One region of the Serratia nevei genome, then DNA from elsewhere that is predicted to be linked to it. Evidence: predicted binding sites of a transcription regulator. Region 1 holds the regulator's gene; each other region holds the start of a gene.
The links. Region 1 encodes sigma-54, which starts transcription at its own class of promoters, with help from an activator protein. Its sites were predicted from a motif close to GTTGGCACANNTTTCGCTNT; they were not measured.
Positions count from the first base shown of each region.

Region 1 (10,396 bases):
CTTCACCGGCGAACGCGGTTTCAGGCCGCCGATGTTGTCGAACGTCGCGTAAATGCGGTAGGTCGGCTCGCTGCCGATCGATTTAAGGTTCGCCACCTGCAGGCAGATAAACACGATGGCGCACAGCGCGATCAGCATAAATGCCCCAACCCAGATTTCACTCTTCTTCGTTTGCATCGAATCAATTCCCAAACATCAGTGCTGTCAGCACGAAATCCAATCCCAACACCGCCAGTGACGAATGCACCACGGTACGCGTCGTCGCCCGGCTAATCCCTTCAGAGGTAGGCACGGCGTCGTACCCGTTGAAAATGGCAATCCAGGTTACGGTAATGGCGAATACCACGCTTTTGATCAGGCAGTTGAGCAGATCTTTTTTCCACTCCACGGCGCCCTGCATCGCCGACCAGAAGAAGCCGCTGTCGATGCCCTTCCAGTCCACGCCGACCACCGAGCCGCCCCAGATGCCGATCGCCACGAAAATGATGGTCAACAGCGGCATGCTGATCAGCCCCGCCCAGAAGCGCGGCGCCACGATGCGCCGCAGCGGATCGACCGCCATCATTTCCAGGCTGGAGATCTGCTCCGTCGCCTTCATCAGGCCGATTTCCGCCGTGAGCGCGGAACCGGCGCGGCCGGCGAACAGCAGCGCCGTCACCACCGGCCCCAGTTCGCGCAGCAGCGACAGCGCCACCATCATGCCGAGGCTGGCCTCGGCGCTGTAGGTGGTGAGCACGATATAGCCCTGCAGGCCCAGCACCATGCCGATGAACAGCCCGGAGACCATGATGATCAGCAGCGACTGCACGCCGACGCTGTAGAGCTGTTTCAACAACAGCGGCCACTGCTTGCCGGGTTCCGGCCGGCCAATCAACGCGTTGAACAGCATCAACCCGGCGCGGCCGAAGCTGGCGCTGGTGTTGATGCCACTGCGCCCCAAGGACGCTAACGCTCTTAATAACATGAGCTTATTTACTCCCTAAGCCTAGCAGTTCGGTCTGATAATCCCCGGCCGGGTAACGGAACGGCACCGGCCCATCCGCTATACCATCCAGGAACTGGCGCACGCGCGCATCAGGATTGTTCTGCAATTGCTGCGTGGTGCCTTCGGCGATCACCCGGTGATCGGCCACGATGTAGGCGTAGTCGGCGATGCTCAGCACCTCCGGCACGTCGTGCGACACCACGATGCAGGTAATGCCCAGCGCATGGTTCAGCTCATCGATCAGCTTGACCAGCACCCCCATGGTGATCGGATCCTGGCCGACGAAGGGTTCGTCGAACATGATCATATCAGGGTCCAGCGCGATCGCGCGCGCCAACGCCGCCCGACGCGCCATGCCGCCAGAAAGCTCATTGGGCATCAGCTGGGCCGCACCGCGCAGCCCTACCGCCTCCAGCTTCATCAGCACCGTGCTGCGCAGCAGGGGTTCAGGCAGGTTGCTGTGCTCGCGCAGCGGGTAGGCCACGTTTTCGAATACGGTCAAATCGGTGAACAGCGCGCCCGACTGGAACAGCATGCTCATCTTTTTGCGCGCGTCGTATAACTGACGGCGGGACAACGCGGGAATGTTGTCGCCGTCGAACCAAATCTCCCCGCTGTCCGGCGTCAGCTGGCCGCCTATCAGGCGCAGCAGCGTGGTTTTGCCGATGCCCGATGGCCCCATGATTGCCGTGACCTTGCCTCGGGGCACCGTCAGGTTGATGTCTTCAAATATCCGCCGGTCGCCGCGCGAGAAGCTCATGTCGCGCACTTCGACCAAATTATCTGCCTTATGGAGCATGTTAATGGACCCTTTACGACTCATCTGTTGCTGAATCTACCCGTGATGTTAAAGCAATGGGCTCAATCCGTCTCATCTTTACAAAAACTTACTGCCATTTCGCGACCAATGGTGCCATTGGTTTTACTTTTCCGCGCCACCCGGTCAAAATTGGCGCCATAACGAAAAAAAACGAAACTGTTCAACTATTAGCCGGGAAAAACCGTTGCTGTAGCTCTAGCGCGCGCAACGGAGGGCAAGCAATACCGCCGCATTGACGGCTTTAACCAACGAACCGGGATAATACCCGACAAAGGATCCTGCATGTTTCTCGCGATAGCATTATTAATCGTTGGTTTATTTCTACTGGTGTATGGTGCAGACCGCTTAGTTTATGGTGCTGCCGTGATTTCCCGCTCGCTCGGCGTCCCGCCGTTGATCATCGGCATGACCATCGTCGGCATCGGCACTTCGCTGCCGGAGCTGATCGTGTCCACCACCGCCGCGCTGAACGGGCAGATAGATATGGCCGTTGGCAACGTATTAGGTTCCAACATTACCAACATTTTATTGATCCTGGGCGTGGCGGCGCTGATTCACCCGCTGGCCGCGCGCTCCGAGATACTGCGGCGCGAACTGCCGCTGATGTTAGCGGTCACAGTATTGTGCGGTTTCGTGTTGATGGACGGCACCCTGAGCAGGCTGGACGGCGTGCTGCTGCTGGCCGCCGCCGCCGGCTTCATCCTGCTGATGCTGAAAATCGCCCGGCTGGCGCAGCGCGAGGGCAGCGACAGCCTGACCATGGAACAGATCGCCGAGCTGCCGCAGGACAGCAGCAACACCGTGGCGGTGCTGTGGCTGGTGTTGGCGTTTATCATTCTGCCGCTCTCTTCCAGGATGGTGGTCGATAACGCGACGGTGATTGCGCACTATTTCGGCCTGAGCGAACTGGTGGTCGGCTTGACCATTATCGCCATCGGCACCAGCCTGCCCGAACTGGCCACCTCCATCGCCGGGGCGCTGAAGGGCGAGGATGATATGGCGATTGGTAATATCATCGGCTCCAATATTTTCAACACGGTGATCGTGCTGGGCGTCCCCGCCCTGCTGTCGCCGGGTAGCGTGGACACCGCCGCCTTCCAGCGCGATTACTGGGTGATGCTGGCGGCCAGCGTGCTGCTGAGCGTGCTGTGCATCGGCCGCAAACACCGCATCGGCCACCTGGCGGGCGCGCTGTTATTATGCGGCTTTATTGCGTATCTTGCGGTGCTGTTCTTTAACCCTTTCAGTACTTTCGGCTAAACCGACGGGAATGAGTATGTCGAACATTGAGTTGCAACCGGGCTTCGATTTTCAGCAGGCCGGCAAAGAAGTGCTTCAGATAGAGCGTGAAGGGCTGGCTCAGCTCGACAGCTACATCAACGCAGACTTCACCCGCGCCTGCGAAACGATCGCCGCCTGCGGCGGCAAAGTGGTGGTGATGGGCATGGGCAAATCCGGCCATATCGGCTGCAAGATCGCCGCGACCTTCGCCAGCACCGGCACCCCCTCATTCTTCGTTCACCCGGCGGAGGCCAGCCATGGCGATTTGGGCATGGTCACCCCGCAGGACATCGTGCTCGCCATCTCCAACTCCGGCGAGTCCAGCGAGATCCTGGCGCTGATCCCGGTATTGAAACGCCAGCAGATCACCCTCATCTGTATGACTAACAATCCGGAAAGCTCGATGGGCAAAGCGGCGGATATCCACCTGTGCATCAAGGTGCCGCAGGAAGCCTGCCCGCTGGGGCTGGCGCCGACCACCAGCACCACCGCCACGCTGGTGATGGGCGATGCGCTGGCCGTCGCGCTGCTGAAAGCGCGCGGTTTCACGCCGGAGGATTTCGCGCTGTCGCATCCGGGTGGCGCACTCGGCCGCAAACTGCTGCTGCGGGTTAGCGATATCATGCACAGCGGCGACGAAATGCCCCACGTCAGCGCCGACGCCTCGTTGCGCGACGCGCTGCTGGAAATTACCCGAAAAAATCTGGGCCTGACGGTGATTTGCGACGATCTGATGAAAATCGCCGGCATCTTCACCGATGGCGACTTGCGCCGGGTGTTCGACATGGGCATCAACCTGCACGAGGCGAAGATCGCCGATGTCATGACGCCGGGCGGCGTGCGGGTGCGCCCCAATATTCTGGCGGTCGATGCATTGAACCTGATGCAACAACGCCACATCACCGCGCTGCTGGTTGCCGATGGCGACCAGTTGCTGGGTGTGGTACATATGCATGACATGCTGCGCGCCGGCGTCGTTTAATAAGGAATAGAACGGAATGGGTATGGTAGAAACCTGCTACGGGCCGGTAGAACAAGAGGTTATGGCGCGTGCCGGGAACATCCGCCTGTTGATTTGCGACGTTGACGGCGTGCTGTCGGACGGCCTGATCTTCATGGGCAACAACGGTGAAGAACTGAAGGCGTTCAACGTGCGCGACGGTTACGGCATCCGCTGCTTGAAAACCTCGGACATCGAAGTGGCGATCATCACCGGCCGCTCCGCCAAGCTGCTGGAAGACCGCGCGCAGACGCTCGGTATCACCCATCTGTATCAGGGGCAATCCGATAAGCTTTTGGCCTTCCGCGAACTGTTGGATAAACTGTCGTTAACGGCGGATCAGGTCGCCTATATCGGCGATGACCTGATCGACTGGCCGGTGATGGCGCAGGTCGGCCTGGCGGTCGCGGTGGCGGACGCCCACCCGCTGTTGACGCCGCGCGCCCACTACGTCACCCGCATTGCCGGCGGCCGCGGCGCGGTGCGCGAACTGTGCGACATCATTCTTTTGGCTCAAAATAAGCTGGAGGACGCCAAAGGGCTGTCGATATGAGTAAAACCAAACTGTGGATCACCATCCTGTTGACGGTGATCGTTCTGGCGTTGATCGGCTGGAACATGACGGACTTCAGCGACGAAACGGCCCCTGGCCCGGTCAACGATCAGGATCCGACCTACCAGAGCCAGCACACGGTCACCGTGGTGTACAACCCGGCCGGCAAGCTGAATTACAAACTGGTGGCGGAAGACGCGAAGTATTACACCGCCGGCGAGCTGAGCTGGTTCACCCAGCCGGTGATGACGCTGTTCGATGAGAATGCGGTGGCCACCTGGTCAGTTCGCGCCGATCGCGCCAAACTGACTAAAGACCGGATGCTGTATCTGTATGGTCACGTCGAGGTAAACAGCCTGACCACCACCTCGCAGCTGGAAAAAATTAAGACGGACAACGCTCAGGTAAACCTGGTCACCCAGGACGTCACCTCCGATGACGAAGTCACGCTTTACGGGACCAATTTTACCTCTAACGGCATGAAAATGCGTGGGAACCTGCGGACCAAAACCGCTGAGCTGATTGATAAGGTTAAGACCAACTATGAAATTCAGAACCAAAAACCAACTCCGTAACCTGTTGCTCGGCAGCTTAGTTTTGGCCGCCAGCGCCCCCGCTCTGGCGCTGAAATCCGACTCCAGCCAGCCGGTGAGCATCGACTCGCTCAAGCAGTCGTTGGACATGCAAAGCAACGTCAGTACCTTCACCGACAACGTGGTGATCAAGCAGGGCACCATCGATATTCGCGCCGATAAGGTGGTGGTCACCCGTCCGGGCGGAGATCAGAATAAGACCTATATTGAAGCGTTCGGCAACCCGGTAACCTTCTACCAGATGCAGGACAGCGGCAAGCCGGTCAAAGGCCACGCGCAGAAAGTGCGTTACGACGTGGCGACCCAGCTGGTGACCCTGACGGGCAACGCCTATCTGGAGCAGCTCGACAGCAACGTGAAAGGCGATCGCATCACCTATCTGGTGCAACAGCAGCAAATGCAGGCGTTCAGCGATAAAGGCAAACGCGTGACAACGGTTCTGGTACCGTCGCAGTTGCAAGACAAAAACGGGCAAAAAAAGAGTAACTAATCACTTATGGCAACACTCATCGCAGAAAACCTGGCGAAAGCCTACAAGGGCCGTAAAGTTGTCGAAGACGTCAGCCTGAAAGTGAAATCCGGCGAGATCGTCGGCCTGCTCGGGCCGAACGGCGCCGGTAAAACCACCACCTTCTACATGGTGGTCGGCATCGTGCCACGCGACGCCGGGCGCATCGTGATCGACGAAGAAGACATCAGCCTGCTGCCGCTGCACGCCCGCGCGCGCCGCGGCATCGGATACCTGCCGCAGGAAGCGTCGATCTTCCGCCGCCTGAGCGTGTACGACAACCTGATGGCGGTGCTGGAGATTCGCCCCGACCTCACCAGCGAACAACGCGAAGACCGCGCCAAAGAGCTGATGGAAGAGTTCCATATCTCCCATCTGCGCGACAGCCTCGGCCAGGCGCTGTCCGGCGGTGAACGCCGCCGCGTCGAAATCGCCCGCGCGCTGGCGGCCAACCCGAAATTCATTCTGCTGGACGAACCCTTCGCCGGGGTGGATCCGATTTCCGTTATCGACATCAAAAAAATCATCGAGCACCTGCGTGACAGCGGCCTGGGCGTGCTGATCACCGACCACAACGTGCGCGAGACGCTGGACGTATGTGAACGCGCCTACATCGTCAGCCAGGGCAAACTGATTGCCCACGGCACGCCGGATGCTATTCTGGCCGACGAGCAGGTAAAACGCGTTTATCTGGGCGAAGAGTTCCGCCTCTGAGCGCCGGCGCGCCCTGCGGGGCGACACCGTTAACGGAAGTAGACAGAAGACTATGAAGCAAGGTTTGCAACTCAGGCTCAGCCAACAGCTGGCCATGACTCCTCAGCTCCAGCAGGCGATCCGCCTGCTGCAGTTGTCCACGCTTGAGCTTCAGCAAGAGATCCAGCTGGCGCTGGAGAGCAATCCACTGCTTGAACAGACCGATCTGCACGACGAAATCGACGCCAAAGAAATCCAGGAGACCGAGGGGCTCGATACCCGCGAGGCGCTGGAACAGAAAGACATGCCGGAAGAGCTGCCGCTGGACGCCACCTGGGATGAGATCTACACCGCCGGCACGCCGTCAGGCACCGGCACCGACTACAGCGACGACGAGCTGCCGGTCTATCAGGGCGAGACTACCCAAACGCTGCAGGATTACCTGATGTGGCAGGTGGATCTGACGCCGTTCTCCGATACCGACGCCGCCATCGCCACCTCCATCGTCGACGCGGTGGACGACACCGGCTATCTCACCGTGCCGCTGGAAGACATTCTGGAAAGCCTAGGCGACGAGAACGTGACCCTCGAGGAAGTCGAGGCGGTGTTGAAGCGCGTGCAGCGTTTCGATCCGATCGGCGTCGCCGCGCGCGATCTGCGCGATTGCCTGCTGGTGCAGCTCTCCCAATACGCCAAAGACACCCCTTATCTGGCCGAAGCGCGGCTGATCATCAGCGACCATTTGGATCTGTTGGCCAACCACGACTTTCGCAGCCTGATGCGATCAACCCGGCTAAAAGAAGATACACTGAAAGAAGCGATGCTGCTGATTCAGTCGCTCGATCCGCGCCCGGGGCAGTCGATCAATACCGGCGAATCGGAGTACGTAATTCCGGACGTGCTGGTGCGCAAGACGCAGAACACGTGGACGGTCGAGCTCAACGGCGACAGCATACCGCGTTTGAAGATCAATCAGCAGTACGCCGCGCTGGGCAACAGTGCCCACAGCGAAGCCGACGGCCAGTTCATCCGCAGCAACCTGCAGGAAGCCAAGTGGCTGATTAAAAGCCTGGAGAGCCGCAACGAGACGCTGCTGAAGGTCACCCGCTGCATCGTCAGCCAACAGCAGGCGTTCTTCGAGCAAGGCGAAGAGTTTATGAAACCCATGGTGTTGGCGGATATCGCCCAGGCCGTGGAGATGCATGAATCGACGATCTCGCGCGTCACCACGCAGAAGTTTCTGCACAGCCCGCGCGGCATTTTCGAATTGAAATATTTCTTCTCCAGCCACGTGAATACCGACAGCGGCGGCGAAGCCTCCTCGACGGCGATCCGCGCGTTGGTGAAGAAATTGATTGCGGCGGAAAACCCCGCCAAACCACTCAGCGACAGCAAGCTGGCCACCCTGCTTTCCGATCAGGGGATCATCGTGGCGCGGCGCACCGTCGCCAAGTACCGAGAGTCTTTGTCCATCCCGCCGTCGAACCAGCGTAAACAGTTGGTTTGACCTCTATTGAGAAGGAAGACACTATGCAGCTCAACATTACCGGACACCACATCGAAATCACCGATCCGTTGCGCGAGTTCGTGAACAACAAGTTCGCCAAACTCGAACAGTATTTTGATCGCATCAATCAGGTGTATGTTGTATTAAGTGTGGAAAAAGTGCAGCAAATTGCGGAAGCAACGGTGCACGTGAATGGAGGCGAGTTGCACGCCACCTCGGAAGACGAGAATATGTATGCCGCAATTGATACGCTGATCGACAAATTGGCACGTCAATTGAACAAACATAAAGACAAATTGAAGCAACACTGACACCCTAACCCATTCCGTGAGGTTGCCTCCGTCGCCGCCTCCCCTTCGGCGCGTGACCCGCATGGGTGACGCGCCGAACGGTAATCAGGGTTAAAACCGACGAAAAACCGCCTTGCCGGGTGCGCCCGGCGGCGCGGTTTTAAGTGAAGATGAGATGAACAACGAATATATGCAATTAAGCTCGGTGTTAAACATCGAGTGCACCAAAAGCTCGGTACACTGCACCAGCAAGAAGCGGGCTTTGGAAATTATCAGCGAACTGGCCGCCAAACAGCTCAATCTGCCTTCGCAGGTGGTGTTTGACGCGGTTCTCACCCGGGAACGCATGGGCAGCACCGGTATCGGCAACGGTATCGCCATTCCCCACGGCAAACTGGAAGAGGACACACTGCGGGCCGTTGGCGTGTTTATCCGTCTCGACCAACCCATCGCTTTCGACGCTATCGACAACCAGCCAGTCGACCTGCTGTTCGCGCTGCTGGTGCCTGCCGATCAGTGCAAAACCCATTTGCATACCCTGTCGCTGGTCGCCAAACGCCTGGCCGACAAAACCGTATGCCGCCGTCTGCGCGCCGCGCAGAGCGACGAAGAACTTTATCAAATCATCACCGAGTGAGGCCCGGCCGGCGTGACTTCCAGCCCGGATAACGCTACTGTTTCACGATGATGGATCCGGCTGCGGCCGGAATAACAAAGTTTCCACCGGTGGCGATGAACGCCGCCGCGATGCCAGGGGAGTTGCCACATGGTGCTGATGATTGTCAGCGGCCGTTCCGGTTCCGGAAAATCCGTCGCCTTGCGGGCGCTGGAAGACATGGGTTTTTACTGCGTTGACAACCTGCCGGTGGTGCTGCTGCCGCAGCTCGCCAACACGCTGGCGGAACGCAATATCTCCGCGGCGGTCAGCATCGACGTGCGCAACATGCCGGAATCGCCGGAAGTGTTCGAATACGCGATGACTCAGCTGCCGGACAGCTTCTCGCCGCAGCTGCTGTTCCTCGACGCCGATCGCAACACGCTGATCCGCCGCTACAGCGACACCCGCCGCCTGCATCCGCTCTCCAGCAAGAACCTGTCGCTGGAAAGCGCCATCGACGAAGAGAGCGATCTGCTCGAACCGCTGCGCTCGCGGGCTGACCTGATTATCGACACCTCGGAAATGTCGGTGCACGAACTGGCCGAAATGCTGCGCACCCGCCTGCTGGGCAAGCGCGAGCGCGAGCTGACCATGGTGTTCGAATCCTTCGGCTTCAAGCACGGCATTCCGATCGACGCCGACTACGTGTTCGACGTGCGCTTCCTGCCTAACCCGCACTGGGATCCGAAGCTGCGGCCGATGACCGGTCTGGACAAGCCGGTCGCGTCGTTCCTCGATCGCCATACCGAAGTGCACAACTTCATCTACCAGACCCGCAGCTACCTGGAGCAATGGCTGCCGATGCTGGAAACCAACAACCGCAGCTACCTGACGGTCGCCATCGGCTGTACCGGCGGTAAACACCGCTCGGTGTACGTGGCGGAACAGCTGGCCGATTACTTCCGCTCGCGCGGCAAGAACGTGCAGTCGCGCCACCGCACGCTGGAAAAGCGCAAACAATGACGGTTAAACAGACGGTTGAAATCAAAAACAAGCTGGGCATGCACGCGCGTCCGGCGATGAAACTGTTCGAGCTGGTGCAAAGCTTCGACGCCGAGGTGATGCTGCGCAACGAAAGCGGCACCGAAGCCGAAGCCAGCAGCGTCATCGCGCTGCTGATGCTGGACTCCGCCCAGGGCCGGCATATCGAAGTCGAAGCGACCGGCCCCGACGAAGTCAACGCGCTGGCGGCGGTGGTCGAGCTGTTCAACTCCGGGTTTGATGAAGATTAGCCTCTGAAGCCCTCTCGTGAATGCGTCGTACCGGCGCGTTCGTTCCCTTTGCTTCTTCTCCCTGACACAACCTCCCGCTTTTCACTTTGCGTACCCGCTTCCAAAATCAGCAGTAACTGCCTGTAAATGCGAGGTATGGATTTACCCGCACGGCGCTAACCGCAATAGTGTGCAACGACAAAAACGGGCTGCAGCCGGGTATTTCCCTCTCACTGCGAGCGGGGATGATAAGTTTACAATTTGTGAACACCTAAGGCAGCCGCTATAATGTTCACC
Region 1 is NZ_CP149940.1:4,736,813-4,747,208, forward strand. It holds gene mlaD (outer membrane lipid asymmetry maintenance protein MlaD) at 1-177, opposite strand, end outside; gene mlaE (lipid asymmetry maintenance ABC transporter permease subunit MlaE) at 182-964, opposite strand; gene mlaF (phospholipid ABC transporter ATP-binding protein MlaF) at 969-1,784, opposite strand; gene V8N38_RS22675 (calcium/sodium antiporter) at 2,088-3,065, shown strand; gene kdsD (arabinose-5-phosphate isomerase KdsD) at 3,082-4,068, shown strand; gene kdsC (3-deoxy-manno-octulosonate-8-phosphatase KdsC) at 4,085-4,639, shown strand; gene lptC (LPS export ABC transporter periplasmic protein LptC) at 4,636-5,214, shown strand; gene lptA (lipopolysaccharide ABC transporter substrate-binding protein LptA) at 5,183-5,722, shown strand; gene lptB (LPS export ABC transporter ATP-binding protein) at 5,729-6,454, shown strand; gene rpoN (RNA polymerase factor sigma-54) at 6,507-7,940, shown strand; gene hpf (ribosome hibernation promoting factor) at 7,964-8,251, shown strand; gene ptsN (PTS IIA-like nitrogen regulatory protein PtsN) at 8,406-8,867, shown strand; gene rapZ (RNase adapter RapZ) at 8,997-9,851, shown strand; gene npr (PTS phosphocarrier protein NPr) at 9,848-10,120, shown strand.

Region 2 (10,396 bases), 1.3 Mb from region 1:
ATATCTTGCCTGAAAAGTTGCTCAGCAGCAGGGTGCTGCCTGAAGCGTCGAACGCCAGAGTTTCGATCGGTCCGAGAGTATCGGAAAGCGCGTTTTGAGCCAGAATGGTACGACTGGGGACGAACTCAAGCGTATCACGCGACTTCGGGTTGAATACCCATGAGACGATTTTATTCTTGTCACTTACGGTGATGATCTCTTCACTGTCGGGTCTGAACCAAGGCAAGGGAAAAGCGATGCCGCTCGGGGTTTTAATTTCTTGGCACGTGAATCCATAGGCGGCTGATGCGGTGAGGCGATACAGTTTGTTGGCGGGCTTTCGTCCGTTCTTGCCGACGAGGGTGATCGCCAGCAGGGAGCCTGCGTCATTAACGCGAATGGCGACGATGCGGCGGCCTGGCGGTTGCCGCAGGCACGCCAGCGGCTCGCCATTGGAGGGTGAGGTCAATATATTGCGAAACACCGTAACGCCTTGTTGTTGTGCGGCAAAGAGCGTCACGGTGGAGGGTGACCAGGCGAGAGCGACGACGTCCGATACCGGCAACTGCCGAAGGCGCGTTGGTTGGCCGGTATTGGCGTCCAACCGATATTGCGTCAGCCCCGTAGCCTGCACGGTGAATATTTGACGGTTTTCTGTACCGTCGACAAACAGTGCAGGCGCGCGGGAGCTCAGCAAAAATTGCCCGAACGGATGCCTGTCAACGCGCAAATTGACTCTGAGTATGTCGCCGGCTTCACTGGTGACATAGGCGTTTTGCTCATCAGGCTCGGTCGCGACGCTGACCAACTGCCGCGGAAATTGCAAAAGGGTGCGGTTGGCGGGAGCGGCGGCATTATTGTTCGAAAATGGCCACAATTTGAGGCTTCCATCCCAGCTTAACGACAAGAGGTCTCCATTTTGCAGATACTTGAGTTGTGCGACGGTTTGCTGATGCGCGTTGATAATTGTAGGCGAGTAAGAGAACGACGATTTTTGCAAGGGGGCGTCGGCTCGCGGCGAAACATCCTTTTCGACGTTATTCTTGGTCGGAGAAAGGTGTGAAGTGTCCCAGATATAAATGTAGCCATCCCTGCTGCCGGCTGCGATAAATCGTCCATCGGGGCTGATGTCGATACTGTAAAAAGTTTTGCTGTACTCGGTCTCTGGCTCGATGGCCGCCAATGGGACGGACTGTTGCGGTTTACCTTGACTAAACGTCTGCCATTTGACTGTCATGCTGGTGGCGATGGCGACCTTATCGAGAGCGTTCTTGGGGGTTGTGGCGGCGATCGCCATTACGGCGTTGGTTTTCTTCTTGGTGGGTTGTGACAATAATTCAAACTTGGCCTCGGATATTTTCCAGGTGGCCAGCGTACCGTCTTGATATCCGGCAAAAAGCCAGTTGTCGGTGGCTGTGATGGTGCGTACCTTGCTGCTTACAGGTTTCCCCTTGTCACTCACGGGTTGATTCAGCGGAGCTCCCACGGTTTTTTTTGTTGTCAGATCCCAGATGCGGATCGTTCCGTTGATATCACCGATCGCCAAGAGTTGGGGCGTAACGAATGCTAATGCCGCAATGCCTTTGGGATGCGCTTGCTGTATCTCTCTGAGGGGGATTAGTTCGCTATTTTCTCCACAGCTCTTTATCGAGTAACGGCCACTGCCGATCTTGGCGCTAACGCATTCGTTCTCGCGGATTCGCACTACGGTGGTTTTGCCATCGCCGAGTGTATCAATGCGCTCAAGTTGCCTATAGCGGCCGAGATAGTCGCCGAGAAACGTTTGAAACTTGAACGTTGGCAGATTGCCTGAGTTGGCTGGTAACCGTAACTGCGCGCCGGCCGCGGTGGCTAAGGCTTCCAAACTTGGAATGGGGTGATCGTTGAGAATGGAAAGAATACCGGTTTGAATGGCGATATAATTCAACCCGAGCTTGGTTTTCTGTTGTTCAGCCTCGGTTTTCTGTTGTTCATCGGCGATTTTGTCAACAAAGAAACCAATAATTATCGCCAAAACGGCAATGACCAAACTTGAAGCGCAAAAAAGCTGCCGTTTCCTGCGGCGATACGACGCATACGCCGCGAGGAATCGCGCCTCGACTTTTGAATCAGGAGCATCGCTTTCCGCCAGCCTCATTTTTCGTTGGGTACGGTATGGCAGGGCGCGAAAGTAATCTGTTTTTTCGCCGTCCATATGCCATATATGTGCCTGTTTTTGCCATTCTTTCAGATTGTTGTTGCGCCACTCTTCTATGCTGCGGCGTACGGGACTGGCTAAACGATCGTGCGCCAATTCATACCACATGCCGTCTTCACGGCTTTGGCGACGGATGAGATGGTGCTCCTCGAGCTTTTGAATTTCCTGAAGTGATGGCCCGTCTGTGCTTTGCGGGCTGAAAATCACGGCGGAGCGGCGCCCACTTAACGTCAGCAGATACCGGTCTATCCAATCTCCCAGCGTTCTGCGGCGATGCGGGTCTTGCGCCGCCAGATTGAGCGTATTGGTGCAGTAATCCAGTAAGGCATTGTCCGGGTTATATCCCGTCACGTCGGCGACGCGAACCTCACAGACCTGCCGCTCGGTTTGGCTTAAGGTGTTCCACAGATCCGTGCAGACAACCTGCAGCTGTACCGGCTCCACGGTCTTACTCGGGCGTGCGCCTTCCGGCGCTTTAATCAATTCGCTGACCAGCACCTGCGCCGCATCTGTTCCGTCTTGCTCTGGAAAAGCGACGCCCATGGCTTCTGCCGGTCCCTTGATGGCGGCGACGGCTTGCTCAACCGACAACAGGTTTAAACGGTAGGTATTGTTAAGGCGGGTCGGAATGTCATCGCGGAAATCATCAAGCCAGGAGAAGTATTCTTCTCGCATGCTGATGATGAGCCAGATGGTTCTGTCATCGTTTGACAGCAGTTCTTTCAACTGTTGGAAAAAGGCTTTTTGTTTCTCAGAGGGGACATTACCGGTTAACACTTCCTCAAATTGATCGAGCACCAACAGCAGGCGCTTCGGCGGATCAGATTCAGGCAGAGGGATACGGTTGAAGTAGGTAAGGAGCGTATCATCGGGACGAAGAGGGCCAAAACTATCTTGGTCCAGGCGCTGCAAGAGGGAGTTGACCGGATCGGTATCATAAGCCTGTGCGATGCGCAGCACGGGTAAAACATGGAACAACGTTGTCAGTGTGGATAAAAGGCCGTTCTTGGCCATCAAAAGCGAGGTTTTACCCGCCCCGGAAGGGGAGTACAGCACGATTATCCGATCCGAGATTAAGCGCCATTGCAGCTGTTCAATGTCTGCGTCGCGGCCGAAGAGCGTTTGTTCGGCGCTAAAAGGGCTGGGGCCTACGTAAGGAACGTTCATGATTTCTTCCTGGTTCGGGCATTTAATTCCGCCATAAAGGTGGTAACGTCTCCCCAGTACAGACGCCATTGGGCCTTAGTCTGCAGGTATTTTTCGATATAGCGGCGTGCGCTGCCGGGATCAAGAATGCTGTTTGGATCAATTTGCACAGAGAAATGTTCGATATTTTTGCGCAGGTCATGGCCTTCCAACAGTAAAAGGCTGCGAAACAGTACCCGAAACTCCCAGGATTCAGCCTGCAGGCCGACAAACAGCAGCGCGCTGCTGTTCAGCCTGGCGCGCACGTAAAGGGGAATGGCGTCTTGGGCGGAAGAGACTTTGGTCAGGTAGTCAAAAAAGTCATCTTCGGTTAATACCAGCGATTCTGGCGTGGATAAATCCCCGAAGAGCTTGAGCACAATCGGATGGGTCTCGGTGCCTTTGTCCGCCAGGCCGACAGGGGCTCGGCTGACATAGTCGGTATCGCAAATTTCAGCGTGTATATTCCACCTCAGCAGGCGCACTGTCGGCGTCGTGTTCTGTTCTTTGAGGGCATCGACCAGTAGATCGCTGGGATCGGTGGTGATATAAACCGGGAGTTTATAGCCGGCCAAGATCCGCAACGGATCAAGAGGGGTGCGGGCGCGGATTTTTTGCCCCACCACTGAAACCAGCTCTCCTAGTGATGTGTAGATCTCCATTTGATCTAAACCTTTTAACCGGTCCGGCACATCGTCAGGATATTTCTCAAGAATTCGCTCATAGACGTACTTGTAAAATTCCTGACAGGGGTAGTCGTCTTGCCGCGTCACGGCAAGATATTGCGCAATCTGCGGCAGACCCGCCACGTCGTGCCCACCTAACGGGTAGTGGTAGATATCCCCCCATTCACTCGCCAGCTCTCGCCGCGAGCCGAACAGCGCTTCGTTCATGCTCGGGCCGAGGATTGGGGTGCTGTAGCGAGTGTCAATGTTATTGACGATCTGCGTCCAGGGATCCTTATTTTCGGCGGAAACACCGAATCCGGGTGGATACCAAATACGCGCATTATTCAACCGGGTAAAAACGACCGGGATCCACCAATCCGGTGAGTCCATGATTTTTGCCCGCGCACCGGCGGTCGCGCGATCGACTTCACCATGCTCCGCCAGCTGTCTGAAAAACTCCGGGATAAATTGCGTTGCCGCTGACATCGACAGTTTGCCCTGCATAGCAAGTACCGCCGGCACGCCCTCTTTGGCCAACATGGGGCCCAGGGCGACCAGCGCGTCGCGTGCGGGATTGCCGGCACCGGCGCTTTGGCAGGAGCATAGGACGACCAGGCTGGGAATTCTTTCCAGCGCGCCCAAACGCGCGGCGAAATCTTCGCCTGTGACGCTGGCGGCATTCCCGGCCTCATCCTCCAACCACAATACGGCACCTTGCTGCCCGACAATGCCGTGGCACATGAGATAGAGAATGTCGGCTCCCTCTTTTATGCCTTCGATAATCGCCTGCAGCGTCGCGCTTCCGCGCCGCGTGAGCGTGGCTAACGGAACATGACGCAGGGCATTTTCAGCGAGTTCCTGCTCATGAGGAACGTTGATGGACGGAAAGGTTTCCGACAGGTCCTGAGGATTGGCGATGGCCAATAGTGCCTTAATACCTTGTTTAGGGCGCAACATCGGCAGGCGGTAAGTTCGGGCCGCCAGATAGCGTGAAAAAACGCACTGATTGCTGCGTAAGAGATGCGTGGCTGGATCGGAGGGGTCAACCAGCGTTTCCCAAGGGAGGCTGTGCAATATAGATGCGTTTGAATCGATAAGTAGGCGTATTTTTAGCGGGCTTTGTTGATGGCCGGAAAATGCCCGGGCGGACGTGAATGCATCACGCAGCGCAGGTGGCATAAACAGTGAGTCCGATAATAATCGGCCCATTCTTTGCGGGTTGCCGGAATAAAATGTCGGGTCGTGGATATTTAATGCCAACGGGATGAAAGGGGTAATATTTTCGCTTTCGTCAAAGCGCTGTCGAAAACTGGCTTGAAATTCATCGAGTGAATTTCGTTGAAACACGATTTCAAGTTCCGCGTAGCCTTTCATGAACGCACCCCCGACAGTAGCGTTGTCGACAGCATTGACGACCAAAACGAGAGAGGGAGGCGGGAGTCTATCCAGCGTATTTCAGCACGTAGTTATTTAGATAACTGATTTTTTTATTTAATCTTTTGCTGAGATACAGGGTGTCCAGAGCGTCGCCGGCCAGTTCGTGACGGTATAATATACATCTAGCTTGAATAAGGATTTCTGTCCAATACGGCGCGGTGTTAATGAAGAGCGCTTCGCTAATGAAATAAAATAAGGACGGAAATTAATAGATAAATAACGATAGGATGAGTGACATCGTGTTATGCAAAGCAAAAATCCCGCTCGGGTTTCCCTGAGCGGGCTTCTCTAAATATGGCTCCTCTGACTGGACTCGAACCAGTGACATACGGATTAACAGTCCGCCGTTCTACCGACTGAACTACAGAGGAATCGTGTGAACGGGGCGAATAATAGCGGGGCGCCTGGGGTTTGTCAAAGCGCTAAACTGCAAAAAAAGTGCGTTTGCTGAGGGAATGAGCACCTTGCGCTGTTTTTCGGCATCTTTCGCCGGCAGGCGCTGATTTTTCCCGCCTGTCTCGTTGTCACATCGCTTGCACAAGCCCTTGCACGGCGATGGTGCAGGGCCACTCTCCCTCTCATGCTAGCCGTACGGCCCCGACCCCGTTATCCCCGCCACACGCCGCGCCGCCACTGATATGTAGGATGAATAAGCAAGCAATATGTATTCGTCGTCACAATGGCTGGATTTTTGCTTACCCATTTTTGGGGAATGCGACTGCGCTCTCAAGAAAATTATTTTCCCCGTCTACACATAAAGTGACTGATCCGCGCCCCCGGGCGTTTCGCTACAACAGTGCTGAGGAAGATAACAATGTCATCGAAATTGATAAAAAGTCCGCTCGCTGCTTTGCTCATCGGTTGTTTAGGTACGGCGTTTTCCGCGCAGGCCGATATCGTCATCGGCGTCGCCGGGCCGTTCTCCGGGCCGAACGCCACCTATGGCGATCAGTATTGGCGCGGGGCTTCGCAGGCGGCGGCGGACATCAACGCCGCCGGCGGCATCAAAGGGGAAAAAATCAAGCTGGTGCAGGGGGATGACGCCTGCGAACCGAAACAGGCGGTCGCGGTCGCCAACCGGCTGGTGGATCAGGACAAGGTCTCGGCGGTGGTCGGCCACTTCTGCTCCTCTTCCACCATGCCCGCCTCCGAGGTGTATGACGAGGCCGGCATCATCGCCATCACCCCCGGCTCCACCAACCCGCAAATCACCGAGCGTGGCATGAAGACCATGTTCCGCATGTGCGGGCGCGACGATCAGCAGGGCGCGATCGCCACCAACTACATGCTGGATACCCTGAAGGCCAAACGCATCGCGGTGATCCACGATAAAGACACCTACGGCCAGGGGCTGGCGGACGCCGCCAAGGCGGCGATGAACAAGCGCGGAGTCAAAGAAGTGCTGTATGAGGGGCTGTCGCGCGGCGAGAAAGACTTCAACGCGCTGGTGACCAAGATCGCCTCGGTCAAGCCGGACGTGGTCTACTTCGGCGGCTGCCATCCGGAAGCCGGGCCGCTGGTGCGCCAGATGCGCGAGCAGGGCGTGACCGCCAAGTTCTTCTCCGGCGACTGCGTGGTGACCGAAGAGCTGGTGACCGCCGCCGGCGGGCCGCAGTACACCAACGGCGTGCTGATGACCTTCGGCAACGATCCGCGCCTGATCCCGGAAGGCAAGGCGGTGATCGCCAAGTTCCGCGCCAGCGGCTTTGAACCGGAAGGGTACACCCTCTACTCCTACGCCTCGATCCAGGCGATCGCCGCCGCCTTCAACGCCACTGGCGGCAAAGACAGCACCAAGGCCGCCGAATGGCTGAAGTCGCACGACGTCGACACCGTGATGGGCAAGAAGGCCTGGGACCAGAAGGGCGACCTGAAGGTCTCGGACTACGTGGTCTACCAATGGGATGACAAGGGCAAATATCACCAGCTGTAAACGGCCGAACCTTGAAGTTGTAACCCTATGACCGACGGGCTCGCCGCTCAGGCGAGCCCGTTCCGCGATGACCTTTGGGCCGCGTCGGACTGCGTTGGCGGCCTTACCAGGCGAGACTGCTCATTATGGATGTATTCTTTCTGCAACAGCTGATCAACGGCCTGACCCTTGGCGCGGTGTATGGCCTGATCGCCATCGGCTACACCATGGTTTACGGCATCATCGGCATGATCAACTTCGCCCACGGCGAGGTGTACATGATCTCCGCCTACCTGTGCGCCATCGGCTTGGCGCTGCTGTCGTTCTTCGGGCTGCACTCGTTCCCGCTGCTGATCCTCGGCACGCTGGTGTTCACCATCGTCATCACCGGGGTGTACGGCTGGGTGATCGAGCGCATCGCCTACAAGCCGCTGCGCAACTCCACCCGCCTGGCGCCCTTGATCTCCGCCATCGGCATGTCGTTAATCCTGCAAAACTACGCGCAGATAAGCCAGGGGCCGCGCCAGCAGGGCATCCCGACGCTGCTGAGCGGCGTGTTCCGCCTGGAGTTCGACGGCGGCGTGGTGCAGATCACTTACACCAAGGTGTTTATTCTGGTGGCGTCGCTGCTCGGCATGGCGATCCTCACCTACATCATTCAGCGCACCCGGCTGGGACGCATCTGCCGCGCTACCCAGCAGGATCGCAAAATGGCTTCGATTCTCGGCATCAATACCGATCGGGTGATCTCGCTGGTGTTCGTGATCGGCGCCGCCATGGCCGGGCTGGCCGGGGTGCTGATCACCATGAACTACGGCACCTTCGATTTTTACGTCGGCTTTATCATCGGCATCAAGGCCTTCACCGCCGCGGTGCTGGGCGGCATCGGCTCGCTGCCAGGCGCCATGCTGGGCGGGCTGCTGCTCGGGGTGGCGGAGGCGCAGTTCGCCGGCATGGTGAACTCGGATTACAAGGACGTGTTCTCCTTCGGGTTGCTGGTGGCGATCCTGATCTTCCGTCCGCAGGGCCTGCTCGGCCGGCCGCTGATCGCCAAGGTTTAAGGAGAACGCCATGTCGCAATCCGTGATCAACGGCGGGCTGGACGTTAAACGCAGCCTGCTGGACGCCGTCTTGGCCGGGCTGATCGCCCTGATCGTGTTCGGGCCGATCGTCGGCATCGTGCTGAACGGCTACAGCTTCAACTTCGAGCCGCACCGGTTGGTGTGGATTATCATCGCGGTGATGGCCGGGCGGCTGTTGCTGAGCCTGTTCTTGCAAACCGCGCCGGGGCGCAGGGTGCTGGCGCGCTTCGACGGCGGCAACGACGGCGTTTACGTGCGGCCGCTGGGCTATAAATCCAACCTGCGCTGGATCCTGCCGCTGATGGCGGCGATCGCGCTGCTGTTCCCGTTCGTCGCCACCAAATACCTGCTGACGGTGGCGATCCTCGGCCTGATCTACGTGCTGCTCGGCCTGGGGCTGAATATCGTGGTCGGCCTGGCGGGGCTGCTCGATCTGGGGTACGTGGCGTTTTACGCCATCGGCGCCTACGGGCTGGCGCTGGGCTATCAGTACCTCGGGCTGGGATTTTGGGCGATGCTGCCGCTGGGGGCGCTGATGGCGGCGCTGGCCGGCGCGCTGCTGGGCTTTCCGGTGCTGCGCATGCACGGCGACTACCTGGCGATCGTCACGCTGGGGTTTGGGGAGATCATCCGGCTGGTGCTGAACAACTGGATGTCGCTCACCGGCGGGCCGAACGGCGTCTCGGTGCCGGCGCCGACGGTGTTCGGCCTGGAGTTCGGCCGCCGCGCCAAAGACGGCGGGGTGCCGATCCACGAGTTTCTCGGCATCGATTACAATCCCAACCTCAAGTTCATTTTCATCTATGCGGTGCTGTTTTTGGTGGTGCTGCTGGTGCTGTACATCAAGCACCGGCTGACGCGCATGCCGATCGGCCGCGCCTGGGAGGCGCTGCGCGAGGATGAGATCGCCTGCCGCTCTCTCGGGCTCAATCACGTGCTGGTGAAGCTGTCGGCGTTTATGCTGGGTGCCTCCACCGCCGGGCTGGCGGGGGTGTTTTTCGCCACCTATCAGGGCTTCGTCAACCCGACCTCGTTCACCTTCTTCGAATCGGCGCTGATCCTGGCGATCGTGGTGCTGGGCGGCATGGGCTCCACCCTCGGCGTGGTGCTGGCGGCCTTCGTGCTGACGGTGGCGCCGGAGCTGCTGCGCAGTTTCGCCGAATACCGGGTGCTGCTGTTCGGCGTGCTGATGGTGGCGATGATGATCTGGCGGCCGCGCGGGCTGGTGCGCATCAGCCGCGCCAGCTTCGCCGAACGCAAGGGGGTGGCGCCATGAGCGACGCCATTTTGCGGGTGGAGCACCTGATGATGCGCTTTGGCGGCATCAAGGCGCTGAACGACGTCAATCTGGAGGTGGAGCGCGGCTCCATCACCGCCCTGATTGGCCCCAACGGCGCCGGCAAGACCACGGTGTTCAACTGCCTGACCGGCTTTTACCGCGCCAGCGGCGGCGCGATCCTGCTCAATACCCACAAGCGGCCGACCGACGTGATCCAGGTGCTGGGGCAGAAGTTTCGCGCCGGCGATTGGATACGCCCGAAGCGGCTCGGCTCGCGCCTCTATTACAAGATGTTCGGCGGCACCCACCTGGTCAACCGCGCCGGGCTGGCGCGCACCTTCCAGAATATCCGCCTGTTCCGCGAAATGTCGGTGGTGGAGAACCTGCTGGTGGCGCAGCACATGCAGAGCAACCGCAACCTGATCGCCGGGGTGCTGAATACGCCGGGCTACCGCCGGGCGGAGAGCGCCGCGCTGGATCACGCCTTCTACTGGCTGGAGGTGGTGGATCTGGTGGACTGCGCCAACCGGCTGGCGGGGGAGATGTCCTACGGCCAGCAGCGGCGGCTGGAGATCGCGCGCGCCATGTGCACCGCGCCGGAGATGATCTGCCTCGACGAGCCGGCCGCCGGGCTGAACCCGGTGGAAACGGCCACGC
Region 2 is NZ_CP149940.1:3,429,859-3,440,254, reverse strand. It holds gene V8N38_RS16485 (NACHT and WD repeat domain-containing protein) at 1-3,343, opposite strand, end outside; gene V8N38_RS16480 (CHAT domain-containing protein) at 3,340-5,403, opposite strand; tRNA gene V8N38_RS16475 (tRNA-Asn) at 5,762-5,837, opposite strand; gene V8N38_RS16470 (branched-chain amino acid ABC transporter substrate-binding protein) at 6,281-7,399, shown strand; gene V8N38_RS16465 (ABC transporter permease subunit) at 7,525-8,439, shown strand; gene livM (high-affinity branched-chain amino acid ABC transporter permease LivM) at 8,450-9,736, shown strand; gene V8N38_RS16455 (ABC transporter ATP-binding protein) at 9,733-10,396, shown strand, end outside.
Region 2: the regulator sigma-54 is predicted to act here: its motif matches at 5,987-6,006, upstream of V8N38_RS16470 (branched-chain amino acid ABC transporter substrate-binding protein).

Region 3 (10,396 bases), 530 kb from region 1:
TTCCGTCAGGTGACGCTTACGGATACGGATCGAGGTTGGCGTCACTTCTACCAGTTCGTCGTCATCAATGAACTCCAGAGCTTGCTCCAGGGTCATTTTGATGGCCGGAACCAGGGTAGTCGCTTCGTCAGTACCGGAAGCACGCATGTTGGTCAGCTTCTTACCGGTCAGGCAGTTTACGGTCAGGTCGTTAGAGCGTGAGTGAATACCGATGATCTGGCCTTCATACACTTCTGCACCGTGGCCCAGGAACAGCTTGCCGCGATCCTGCAGGCCGAACAGCGCGAACGCTACCGCTTTGCCCTGGCCGTTGGAGATCAGCACGCCGTTCTGACGCTGGCCCACTTCGCCCGGACGCACGTCGTCGTAGTGGCTGAAGGTGGAGTACAGCAGGCCGGTACCCGAAGTCATGGTCATGAATTCGTTACGGAAGCCGATCAGACCGCGGCTTGGGATCACGTAGTCGAGACGCACGCGGCCCTTACCGTCCGGATCCATGTTTTTCAGGTCGGCTTTACGCTCACCCATCGCCTGCATCACGGAACCCTGATGCTGCTCTTCGATATCCAGCGTTACGTTCTCGAATGGCTCCTGCTTGCGGCCATCGATTTCACGGAAGATAACTTTCGGACGGGAAACCGCCAGCTCGAAACCTTCGCGACGCATATTTTCGATCAGCACCGACAGGTGCAGTTCGCCACGGCCGGATACGCGGAAGGCGTCCGCATCGTCGGTTTCTTCAACGCGCAGCGCTACGTTGTGTACCAGCTCTTTGTTCAGACGATCAAGGATCTGACGCGACGTTACGTACTTACCTTCTTTACCGCAGAACGGCGAGGTGTTGACGTTGAAGAACATGGTTACGGTCGGCTCGTCGACGGACAGCGCCGGCAGCGCTTCTACGGCGTTGGTGTCGCAGATGGTGTCGGAGATGTTCAGCTCGCCCAGGCCGGTGATGGCGATGATGTCGCCCGCTTCCGCCAGGGTGCTGTCGATACGCTCCAGACCCAGGTGGCCCAGCACTTTGCCCACTTTACCGTTGCGAGTTTTACCTTCGCTGTCGATGATGGTGACCTGCTGGTTCGGCTTCACTTTACCGCGCTTGATGCGGCCAATGCCGATAACGCCCAGGTAGTTGTTGTAGTCCAACTGGGAGATCTGCATCTGGAATGGCGCTTCCAGCTCAACCTGCGGCGCAGACACGTGGTCGACGATCGCCTGATACAGCGGGGTCATGTCTTCCGCCATGTCGGTGTGGTCGACGCCGGCGATGCCGTTCAGCGCAGAAGCGTAGATGATCGGGAAGTCGAGCTGCTCGTCGGTCGCGTCGAGGTTCACGAACAGGTCGAACACCTGATCCACAACCCAGTCAGGGCGCGCGCCAGGACGGTCAACCTTGTTGATGACCACGATCGGCTTCAGACCGTTGGCGAAGGCCTTCTTGGTCACGAAGCGGGTTTGCGGCATAGGGCCATCCATTGCATCCACAACCAGCAGCACCGAGTCAACCATCGACATCACGCGCTCTACCTCGCCGCCGAAGTCGGCGTGTCCTGGGGTATCCACGATGTTGATACGGTAACCGTTCCAATTAATGGCGGTGTTTTTTGCGAGGATGGTAATCCCACGCTCTTTCTCCAAATCGTTGGAGTCCATTACGCGTTCGGTCGCTTCCGCACGCTCTCCGAAAGTACCGGATTGTTGCAGCAGCTTATCAACCAGGGTGGTTTTACCATGGTCAACGTGGGCAATAATGGCGATGTTACGCAAATTTTCGATCACAGCTTTGCCTCGGGCATTAGAAATAGCGCGCTATTGTACACGTATTAAGCGAGGGACTAAACAAGATCACAACCATCTCTTATAAACAACCGCGTACCGGTCAGTTTGTGATCCCTTTCACGGTGCAAAAAGCCGCAATCGTTGCACTTTTGCACCATTTCGGTGCCCGCGCCCACCCTTGTTGCACCATAACAGTGCAATTTATCGTTGATGGTGCATACTGTGGCTGGGTAAAACCCGCGCAGAGAGGCGATAAAAGCCTTTTCTAAAAGTTGGCACGCTTTTCGCTTTAGTCTTTTCAAGGCGAAAAAAAGCCAGTTCCACAGATTCGTTCCACGACAACGACAATGATAAACCGGGAGAGTTAAGTATGTCCGCTGAACACGTTTTGACGATGCTGAATGAGCATGAAGTGAAATTCGTAGACCTGCGTTTCACTGACACCAAGGGTAAGGAACAGCACGTGACTATCCCGGCTCACCAGGTAAACGCCGACTTCTTCGAAGAAGGTAAAATGTTTGACGGCTCCTCTATCGGTGGTTGGAAGGGCATCAACGAATCTGACATGGTGCTGATGCCGGACGCCAGCACGGCGGTTCTGGATCCGTTCTTCGAAGAACCTACGCTGATCATTCGCTGCGACATTCTCGAGCCGGGCACCATGCAAGGCTACGATCGCGACCCGCGCTCCATCTCCAAACGCGCCGAAGACTTCCTGCGCTCCTCCGGCATCGCGGATACCGTGCTGTTCGGGCCAGAGCCTGAGTTCTTCCTGTTCGACGACATCCGCTTCGGCAGCAGCATCCGCGGTTCCCACGTGGCCATCGACGACATCGAAGGCGCCTGGAACTCCGGTACAAAATACGACGGCGGCAACAAAGGCCACCGTCCGGCGGTGAAAGGCGGTTACTTCCCGGTTCCACCGGTCGACTCTTCGCAGGATCTGCGTTCCACCATGTGTCTGACCATGGAAGAGATGGGCCTGGTGGTTGAAGCGCACCACCACGAAGTGGCAACCGCCGGTCAGAACGAAGTGGCAACCCGCTTCAACACCATGACCAAGAAAGCCGACGAAATTCAGATCTACAAATACGTGGTGCACAACGTGGCGCACGCCTTCGGCAAAACCGCGACCTTCATGCCGAAGCCTATGTTCGGCGACAACGGTTCCGGCATGCACTGCCACATGTCGCTGTCCAAGAACGGCACCAACCTGTTCGCCGGCGACAAATACGGCGGCCTGTCTGAAACCGCGCTGTTCTACATCGGCGGCATCATCAAGCACGCCAAAGCGATCAACGCCCTGGCCAACCCGACCACCAACTCGTACAAGCGTCTGGTGCCAGGCTACGAAGCGCCGGTGATGCTGGCTTACTCCGCCCGTAACCGCTCCGCGTCCATCCGTATCCCGGTGGTCTCCAGCCCGAAAGCGCGCCGCATCGAAGCCCGCTTCCCGGATCCGGCGGCTAACCCATACCTGTGCTTCGCCGCGCTGCTGATGGCCGGCCTGGACGGCATCATCAACAAGATCCACCCTGGCGACGCCATGGACAAAAACCTGTACGACCTGCCGCCGGAAGAAGAAGCCGAGATCCCAAAAGTGGCCGGCTCGCTGGACGAAGCAATGGCCGCACTGAACGAAGACCGCGAGTTCCTGACCCGCGGCGGCGTGTTCACCGACGATGCGATCGATGCCTACATCGAACTGCGCAAAGAAGAGATGGACCGCGTTCGCATGACGCCACACCCGGTTGAGTTCGAACTGTACTACAGCGTCTAAGCCCTACCCGCGCCGTCTGCACAGGTGGGCGGCGCCCACATTTTTGTTATCGCTTTTTTGTTGCCGTGGAAACTTTCAGCCCATCTTCGGATGGGTTTTTTTCTCCACCGTATTTTCTGCAAAACTATTCCATACCGCGCCGATCCCGGATGGAGTAGGATAGATGCACTAAAAAGGTGCAGGAGTCTGCTGTATGGCAACTGGCAAGCTGCCCGATGCTGGGCAGATCCTCAATTCACTCATCAACAGCATCCTGCTGTTGGATGACTCACTGGCGGTTCACTACGCCAACCCGGCGGCACAGCAGCTGCTGGCGCAAAGCTCCCGCAAGCTGTTCGGCACGCCGCTGCCCGATTTGCTCGGTTATTTTTCGCTGAACGTCTCTTTGATGCGCGAAAGCCTGCGCGCCGGTCAGGGCTTCACCGACAACGAAGTGACCCTGGTAGTCGATGGCCGCGCGCATATCCTTTCCCTGACCGCTCAGGCGCTGCCGGAAGGTTATATCCTCGTCGAGCTGGCGCCGATGGACAATCAGCGCCGCCTGAGCCAGGAACAGCTGCAGCATGCCCAACAGGTGGCGGCTCGCGATCTGGTGCGCGGTTTGGCGCACGAGATTAAGAATCCGCTGGGCGGCCTGCGCGGCGCGGCGCAGCTGCTGGCCAAGGCACTGCCCGATCCGGCGCTGACCGAATACACCAAGGTGATCATTGAGCAGGCCGATCGGTTGCGCAATCTGGTGGATCGCCTGCTCGGCCCACAGCGGCCCGGCCAGCACATTACCCAGAGCATTCATCAGGTCGCGGAGCGCGTCTGCCAGCTGGTGTCGCTGGAAATGCCGGATAACGTCACGCTGGTGCGCGACTACGATCCGAGCCTGCCGGAAATGGCCCACGACCCGGATCAGATTGAACAGGTGCTGCTGAACATCACCCGCAACGCGCTGCAGGCGCTGGGCGAAGCGGGCGGCACCATCACGCTGCGCACCCGCACCGCGTTTCAGATTACGTTGCACGGCACCCGCTACCGCCTGGCGGCGCGCATCGACGTCGAAGACGACGGCCCCGGCGTACCGGCGCAGCTGCAGGACACGCTGTTCTACCCGATGGTCAGCGGCCGTGAAGGCGGTACCGGCCTGGGATTATCCATCGCCCGCAATCTTATCGATCAGCATTGCGGAAAAATTGAATTCAACAGTTGGCCAGGTCATACCGAATTCTCGGTCTACCTGCCCATTCGTCAGTGAGGTTTGCTATGCAACGAGGGATAGTCTGGATCGTCGATGACGATAGCTCCATCCGCTGGGTGCTTGAGCGTGCGCTCACCGGCGCGGGCCTGAGCTGCGCCACCTTCGAAGGCGGCAATGACGTGCTGGAAGCCTTGGCCACGCAAACCCCCGACGTGCTGCTGTCCGATATCCGCATGCCGGGTATAGACGGCCTGGCGCTGCTCAAGCAGATCAAACAGCGCCATCCGATGCTGCCGGTGATCATCATGACCGCGCATTCGGATTTGGACGCCGCCGTCAGCGCCTATCAGCAAGGGGCCTTCGACTACCTGCCGAAGCCGTTCGACATCGACGAAGCGGTGGCGCTGGTCGAGCGCGCCATCAGCCATTATCAGGAGCAGCAGCAGCCGGTGCGCAGCCAGCCGGCCAGCGATCCGGCGGCGGACATCATCGGCGAAGCGCCGGCGATGCAGGACGTGTTTCGCATCATCGGCCGGCTGTCGCGTTCGTCGATCAGCGTGTTGATCAACGGCGAATCCGGCACCGGCAAGGAATTGGTGGCGCATGCGCTGCACCGCCACAGCCCGCGCGCCAAGTCGCCGTTCATCGCCCTGAACATGGCCGCCATCCCCAAGGATCTGATCGAGTCGGAGCTGTTCGGCCACGAGAAAGGCGCCTTCACCGGCGCGAACCAAATCCGTCAGGGCCGCTTTGAACAGGCCGACGGCGGCACGCTGTTCCTCGACGAGATCGGCGATATGCCGCTCGACGTGCAAACGCGCCTGCTGCGGGTGCTGGCGGACGGCCAGTTCTACCGGGTCGGCGGCTATGCGCCGGTGAAGGTCGACGTGCGCATCATCGCCGCCACGCACCAGAACCTGGAGCTGCGGGTGCAGGAAGGCAAGTTCCGCGAGGATCTGTTCCACCGCCTGAACGTGATCCGCGTACACCTGCCGCCGCTGCGCGAGCGCCGTGAAGACATCCCGCGGCTGGCGCGCCACTTCCTGCAGATCGCCGCCAAAGAGTTAGGCGTCGAGGCCAAGAACCTGCACCCGGAAACCGAAACCGCGCTGACCCGCCTGCCCTGGCCGGGCAACGTGCGCCAGCTGGAGAACACCTGCCGCTGGCTGACGGTGATGGCCGCCGGGCAGGAAGTGCTGATCCAGGATCTGCCGGGTGAGCTGTTCGAAACCGCCGCGCCGGAAAGCCCCAGCCACAGTTTGCCGGACAGTTGGGCCACGCTGCTGGCGCAGTGGGCCGATCGCGCGCTGCGTTCCGGTCATCAAAACCTGCTGTCGGAAGCGCAGCCGGAAATGGAGCGCACGCTGCTCACCACCGCGCTGCGCCACACTCAGGGGCACAAACAGGAAGCCGCGCGCCTGCTGGGCTGGGGGCGCAATACCCTGACCCGCAAGCTCAAAGAGCTGGGCATGGAATAGGAGCGGGATGGATGATGAAAAACGCAGTCCAGCGCACAAAAAAACGCCAATCGCAGGCTTTACAGCCGGTGCGGGCGCAGTATGATCGTGTCGCACACTCTGGAGGTTGACGATGCTGGACTCTTTCATCGTATTCATTTCTCAGGGCGCGGAGCTGGGCTCCGCTGCCAGTCACACCCCGCAGGCGACGGTTGCCGCGGTGTTGTGCGCCGCGCTGATTAACTTCTTCAGTTAAAAAAACAGCCGCATCAGCGGCTGTTTTTTCATCCTCAAATCACCCGTGAGAATTGCTGGCTGCGCGCCTGTTGCCGCAGATAGCGGTCAAAACACATGCAGATATTGCGGATCAGCAAGCGCCCGCGCGGCGTGACGCGGATGCCCTGCTCGTCCCGCTCCACCAGCCCATCGCGTTCAAACGGCGCCAGCAGCTGCAGGTCTTCGGCGAAGTAAGCGGTAAAGTCGATGCCGTATTGCCGTTCGAGCGGCTGATACGCCAACCGGAAATTGCAGATCAGGGTTTTGATCAGATCGCGCCGCAGGCAATCGTCGTCCGTCAACGCCAGCCCGCGCCACAGCGCATTACCCTGCGCCTGTACGCTGTCATAGTAATGCTTCAGCTCTTTCTGGTTCTGCGCATAGCTGTCGCCTAGCATGCTGATGGCCGACACGCCCAGCCCCAGCAGATCGCTGTCGCCCTGGGTGGTGTAGCCCTGGAAATTGCGGTGCAGCTTGCCTTCGCGTTGGGCGATTGCCAGCTCGTCGTCCGGGCGCGCAAAGTGATCCATGCCGATGAACTGATAGCCGGCGCCGGTCAAGAAAGCGATGCTCTGCTGCAGGATATCCAGCTTCTGCTGCGCGCCCGGCAGATCGGCGTCTTTGATTTTGCGCTGGGCGGCGAACAAGTTCGGCATATGCGCGTAGTTGAACACGCTGAGGCGATCGGGATTCAGCTCAGCCACCCGCTGCAGCGTGAAAGCGAAGCTTTCCGGCGTCTGTTTCGGCAGACCGTAGATCAGATCGATATTGGTCGAGCGGAAGCCCAGCGCTTTGGCCCGCTCAATCAGGGCGAAGATAAAGGCCTCGTCCTGCTCGCGGTTGACCAACTGCTGCACCTGCTTGTTGAAATCCTGCACCCCCATGCTCAGACGGTTAAAGCCTTCTGCACGTAAATGATCGAGCACATCCAGCTCTATCTCGCGCGGATCGACCTCGATCGACATCTCCGCATCGGGCAGGAAATCAAAGTGTTCGCGCAGCAACGCCACCAGCCGGCTGATTTGCGCTTTATCCAGGTAGGTCGGCGTACCGCCGCCCCAGTGCATCTGGCCGACCTTACGGCCGGCGAACAGCGGCGCACGGCTGGCGATCTCTTGCGCCAAAACGTTCAGGTATTCGTCGGCCTTGTGCGTCTGGCGCGTCACCAGCTTGTTGCAGCCGCAGAAGTAGCACAGCTTATGGCAGAAAGGGATATGCACGTACAGCGACAGCGGCCGCTCAGGGTAGCGCGCAGCGGCGCGTTGAAACGCCGCTTCGTCGTAGCGCTGGTTAAACTCCAGCGCCGTGGGGTATGAGGTATAACGCGGCCCTGAGTAGTTATATTTTTGGATCAGGGCCAAATCCCAGACAATCGTCTGCTCTGACATGCTCACTCCTTCCGATATCTTTTTCTACCGGGCCGGGAGAGGGGCGGTTGTCTGCGCTGTCTGGCCACGGAAGCGCTGCGAAAACGCGCTTTGCGCTTAGACAGCCGCCATAGTTTACCGAATAACCACAGCAGATAACACATCAAGAGTAGGGCTATTGTCGGGATTAGCCACATAGCGCGTTAAAAGGCGTCTTTCGGATTGCCGCCTTTCAGCAGCTTCAGAATATCTTCCTGCTTCTCTTCTTCTTCGTCGTCGTCTTCGCCCAGTTCGATGCCCAGCACGTCCATCAGCACATCGATGCGATCCAGCGTCTTGTCGACATACGCTTGCTCTTCCGCGTTCAGCGTTTCGCCGTCGTCGATGCGATCCAGCAGCGCGTTCAGGCGCTCGTCATTTTCCAGCTTCGCCAGCTCTTCTTCCGGCGACAGGCGCGGTTTCGCTTCGGCCTTTGGTTTCGGCTGCGGTTTGGCCTTCACTTTGGTCTCGTCGACCACCAGCGCAACCGGCACTTTACTGCCGATACGCGGATCTTTGGCTGCCGCCGCCGATTTGTTTTTCTGGCTGCCGGACTCGACCTGGGTGCGCGAACCGGAAGCGAGGCCACGGCGCTTTTTCAGGCGTTTGCGCTCGCGCGCTTCCTGATCGAGCTCCATACGGCTTTTCTTTTTCGTTTTTGACTTCGCCGCGCTGCCGCGAGGTGCTTTTGATGGCTGGTTCATAGCGTGTGCTCTTAGGTATGTAGATTCAGTATAGAATTGCGGCGGAATCTAGCAGAAAGCGGACAAAGAAAAAAGGCGGCAGGTTAAACCTGCCGCCTATTTCGCACCTTCTCGCGAAGGGTATTCCTGTTACGCGCTCCTTGCGTACATGCAACATCCCGGTTTTTCCCTCTGCTATAACCGCATTCCCTGCCACTACGTCCTTCATCCTGAAAGAAAAATCGTCCATGGCGCAATCCATTCGCATCCGCTCTTCCCGAGCGCGCTTCCTGCGGGCATCCAAATTGCCGATACTTCACCATCCGATGTGCCTGCCGCCTATTCCGGTGCGAAAGGGTCACTTCCTTTTGCGTTCATCCTGGCACTCATTGCACGCCCTGTGCGTTCCCTGAGATTTGTCATCCTTCCCGGATGTTCCCTAATCCTGCGCAACCCTGCGTTAACGACTACTTTACGTTATTGTTGCGAAGGCTCAAGGCACCTGACACCGTTTTGGATGACATTTCCCTACAACGAAAAAACAACATGTTGTTTTTAAAATAAAAACAGAAATATCACTTTCGAATAAAGCGACATTACCCGCGATTCGAATGGCAAATGTCTCACAACCTACGCGCGGCATAACTGTCGTTTTATCGCGTCCCACCGCTTAAAAACCGAGAAACACGCCATTTTTACCGCTGATGCAGTTATAATCGCCAACCAGTTAGCCATCCTCACGGAGACGAAAAATTTTGACCAGCAAGAACTACAACTATCATGTGACCCATTTCGTCACCAGCGCACCCGATATTCGCCATCTGCCGGGGGATGCAGGAATTGAAGTCGCCTTTGCCGGCCGTTCCAACGCCGGGAAATCCAGCGCGCTGAATACCCTGACCAACCAAAAAAGCCTGGCGCGCACCAGTAAGACACCGGGGCGCACCCAGCTGATCAACCTGTTCGAAGTGGAAGACGGCATCCGCCTGGTCGACCTGCCGGGTTACGGCTACGCCGAAGTGCCGGAAGAGATGAAGCGCAAATGGCAGCGCGCGCTGGGCGAATACCTGCAGATGCGCAACAGCCTGAAAGGCCTGGTGGTGCTGATGGATATCCGCCATCCGCTGAAAGATCTCGACCAGCAGATGATCCAGTGGGCGGTCGACGTCGGCACCCCGGTGCTGGTGCTGCTGACCAAGGCCGACAAACTGGCCTCCGGCGCACGCAAGGCGCAGCTCAATATGGTGCGTGAAGCGGTGCTGCCGTTTATGGGGGATATCCAGGTTGAAGCCTTCTCGTCGCTGAAGAAGATCGGCGTCGACAAGCTGCGCCAGAAGCTGGATACCTGGTTTAACGAGATCCCGCCGGAAGTGCTGCCGGAAGACGAAGCCGGCGAATAAGCCCAGGCTGAACGCCAGAGCCGATGCCTCACCGCATCGGCTTTTTTATGCCCGCAGTTCAGCCACAGGCGGGATTTTTTGTTATCTAATTACAGTTCTGAAATAAAGCCATCATAAAAACTTATCGCCAGGCAGGCTGATCTCACCAAATCACGGCGTTGAGGGAGCGGGAGCGGGAACGAAAAACGGTGCGAAGAGATAGGAAAAAAGTATGGTTTGCTGCTGTTTTTACAATAAAAAACGCCCCAGTCAATACTGACTGGGGCGGCTAAATATTCAGCCAAATCCGATTACGTGAAGTAAAAGGTCTGAAAGATAGAACATCTTACCTCTGTACCCTACGCCTGTAACTCTACATCATTTTTTCACAGGGCAAAAGAATTTTTTGTAGTTTACTTACACAATTTGCGGCGCAAGAACGGCGAA
Region 3 is NZ_CP149940.1:5,270,940-5,281,335, forward strand. It holds gene typA (ribosome-dependent GTPase TypA) at 1-1,782, opposite strand, end outside; gene glnA (glutamate--ammonia ligase) at 2,153-3,562, shown strand; gene glnL (nitrogen regulation protein NR(II)) at 3,756-4,805, shown strand; gene glnG (nitrogen regulation protein NR(I)) at 4,814-6,226, shown strand; gene V8N38_RS25165 (YshB family small membrane protein) at 6,339-6,461, shown strand; gene hemN (oxygen-independent coproporphyrinogen III oxidase) at 6,496-7,869, opposite strand; gene yihI (Der GTPase-activating protein YihI) at 8,052-8,591, opposite strand; gene yihA (ribosome biogenesis GTP-binding protein YihA/YsxC) at 9,326-9,970, shown strand.
Region 3: the regulator sigma-54 is predicted to act here: its motif matches at 2,054-2,073, upstream of glnA (glutamate--ammonia ligase).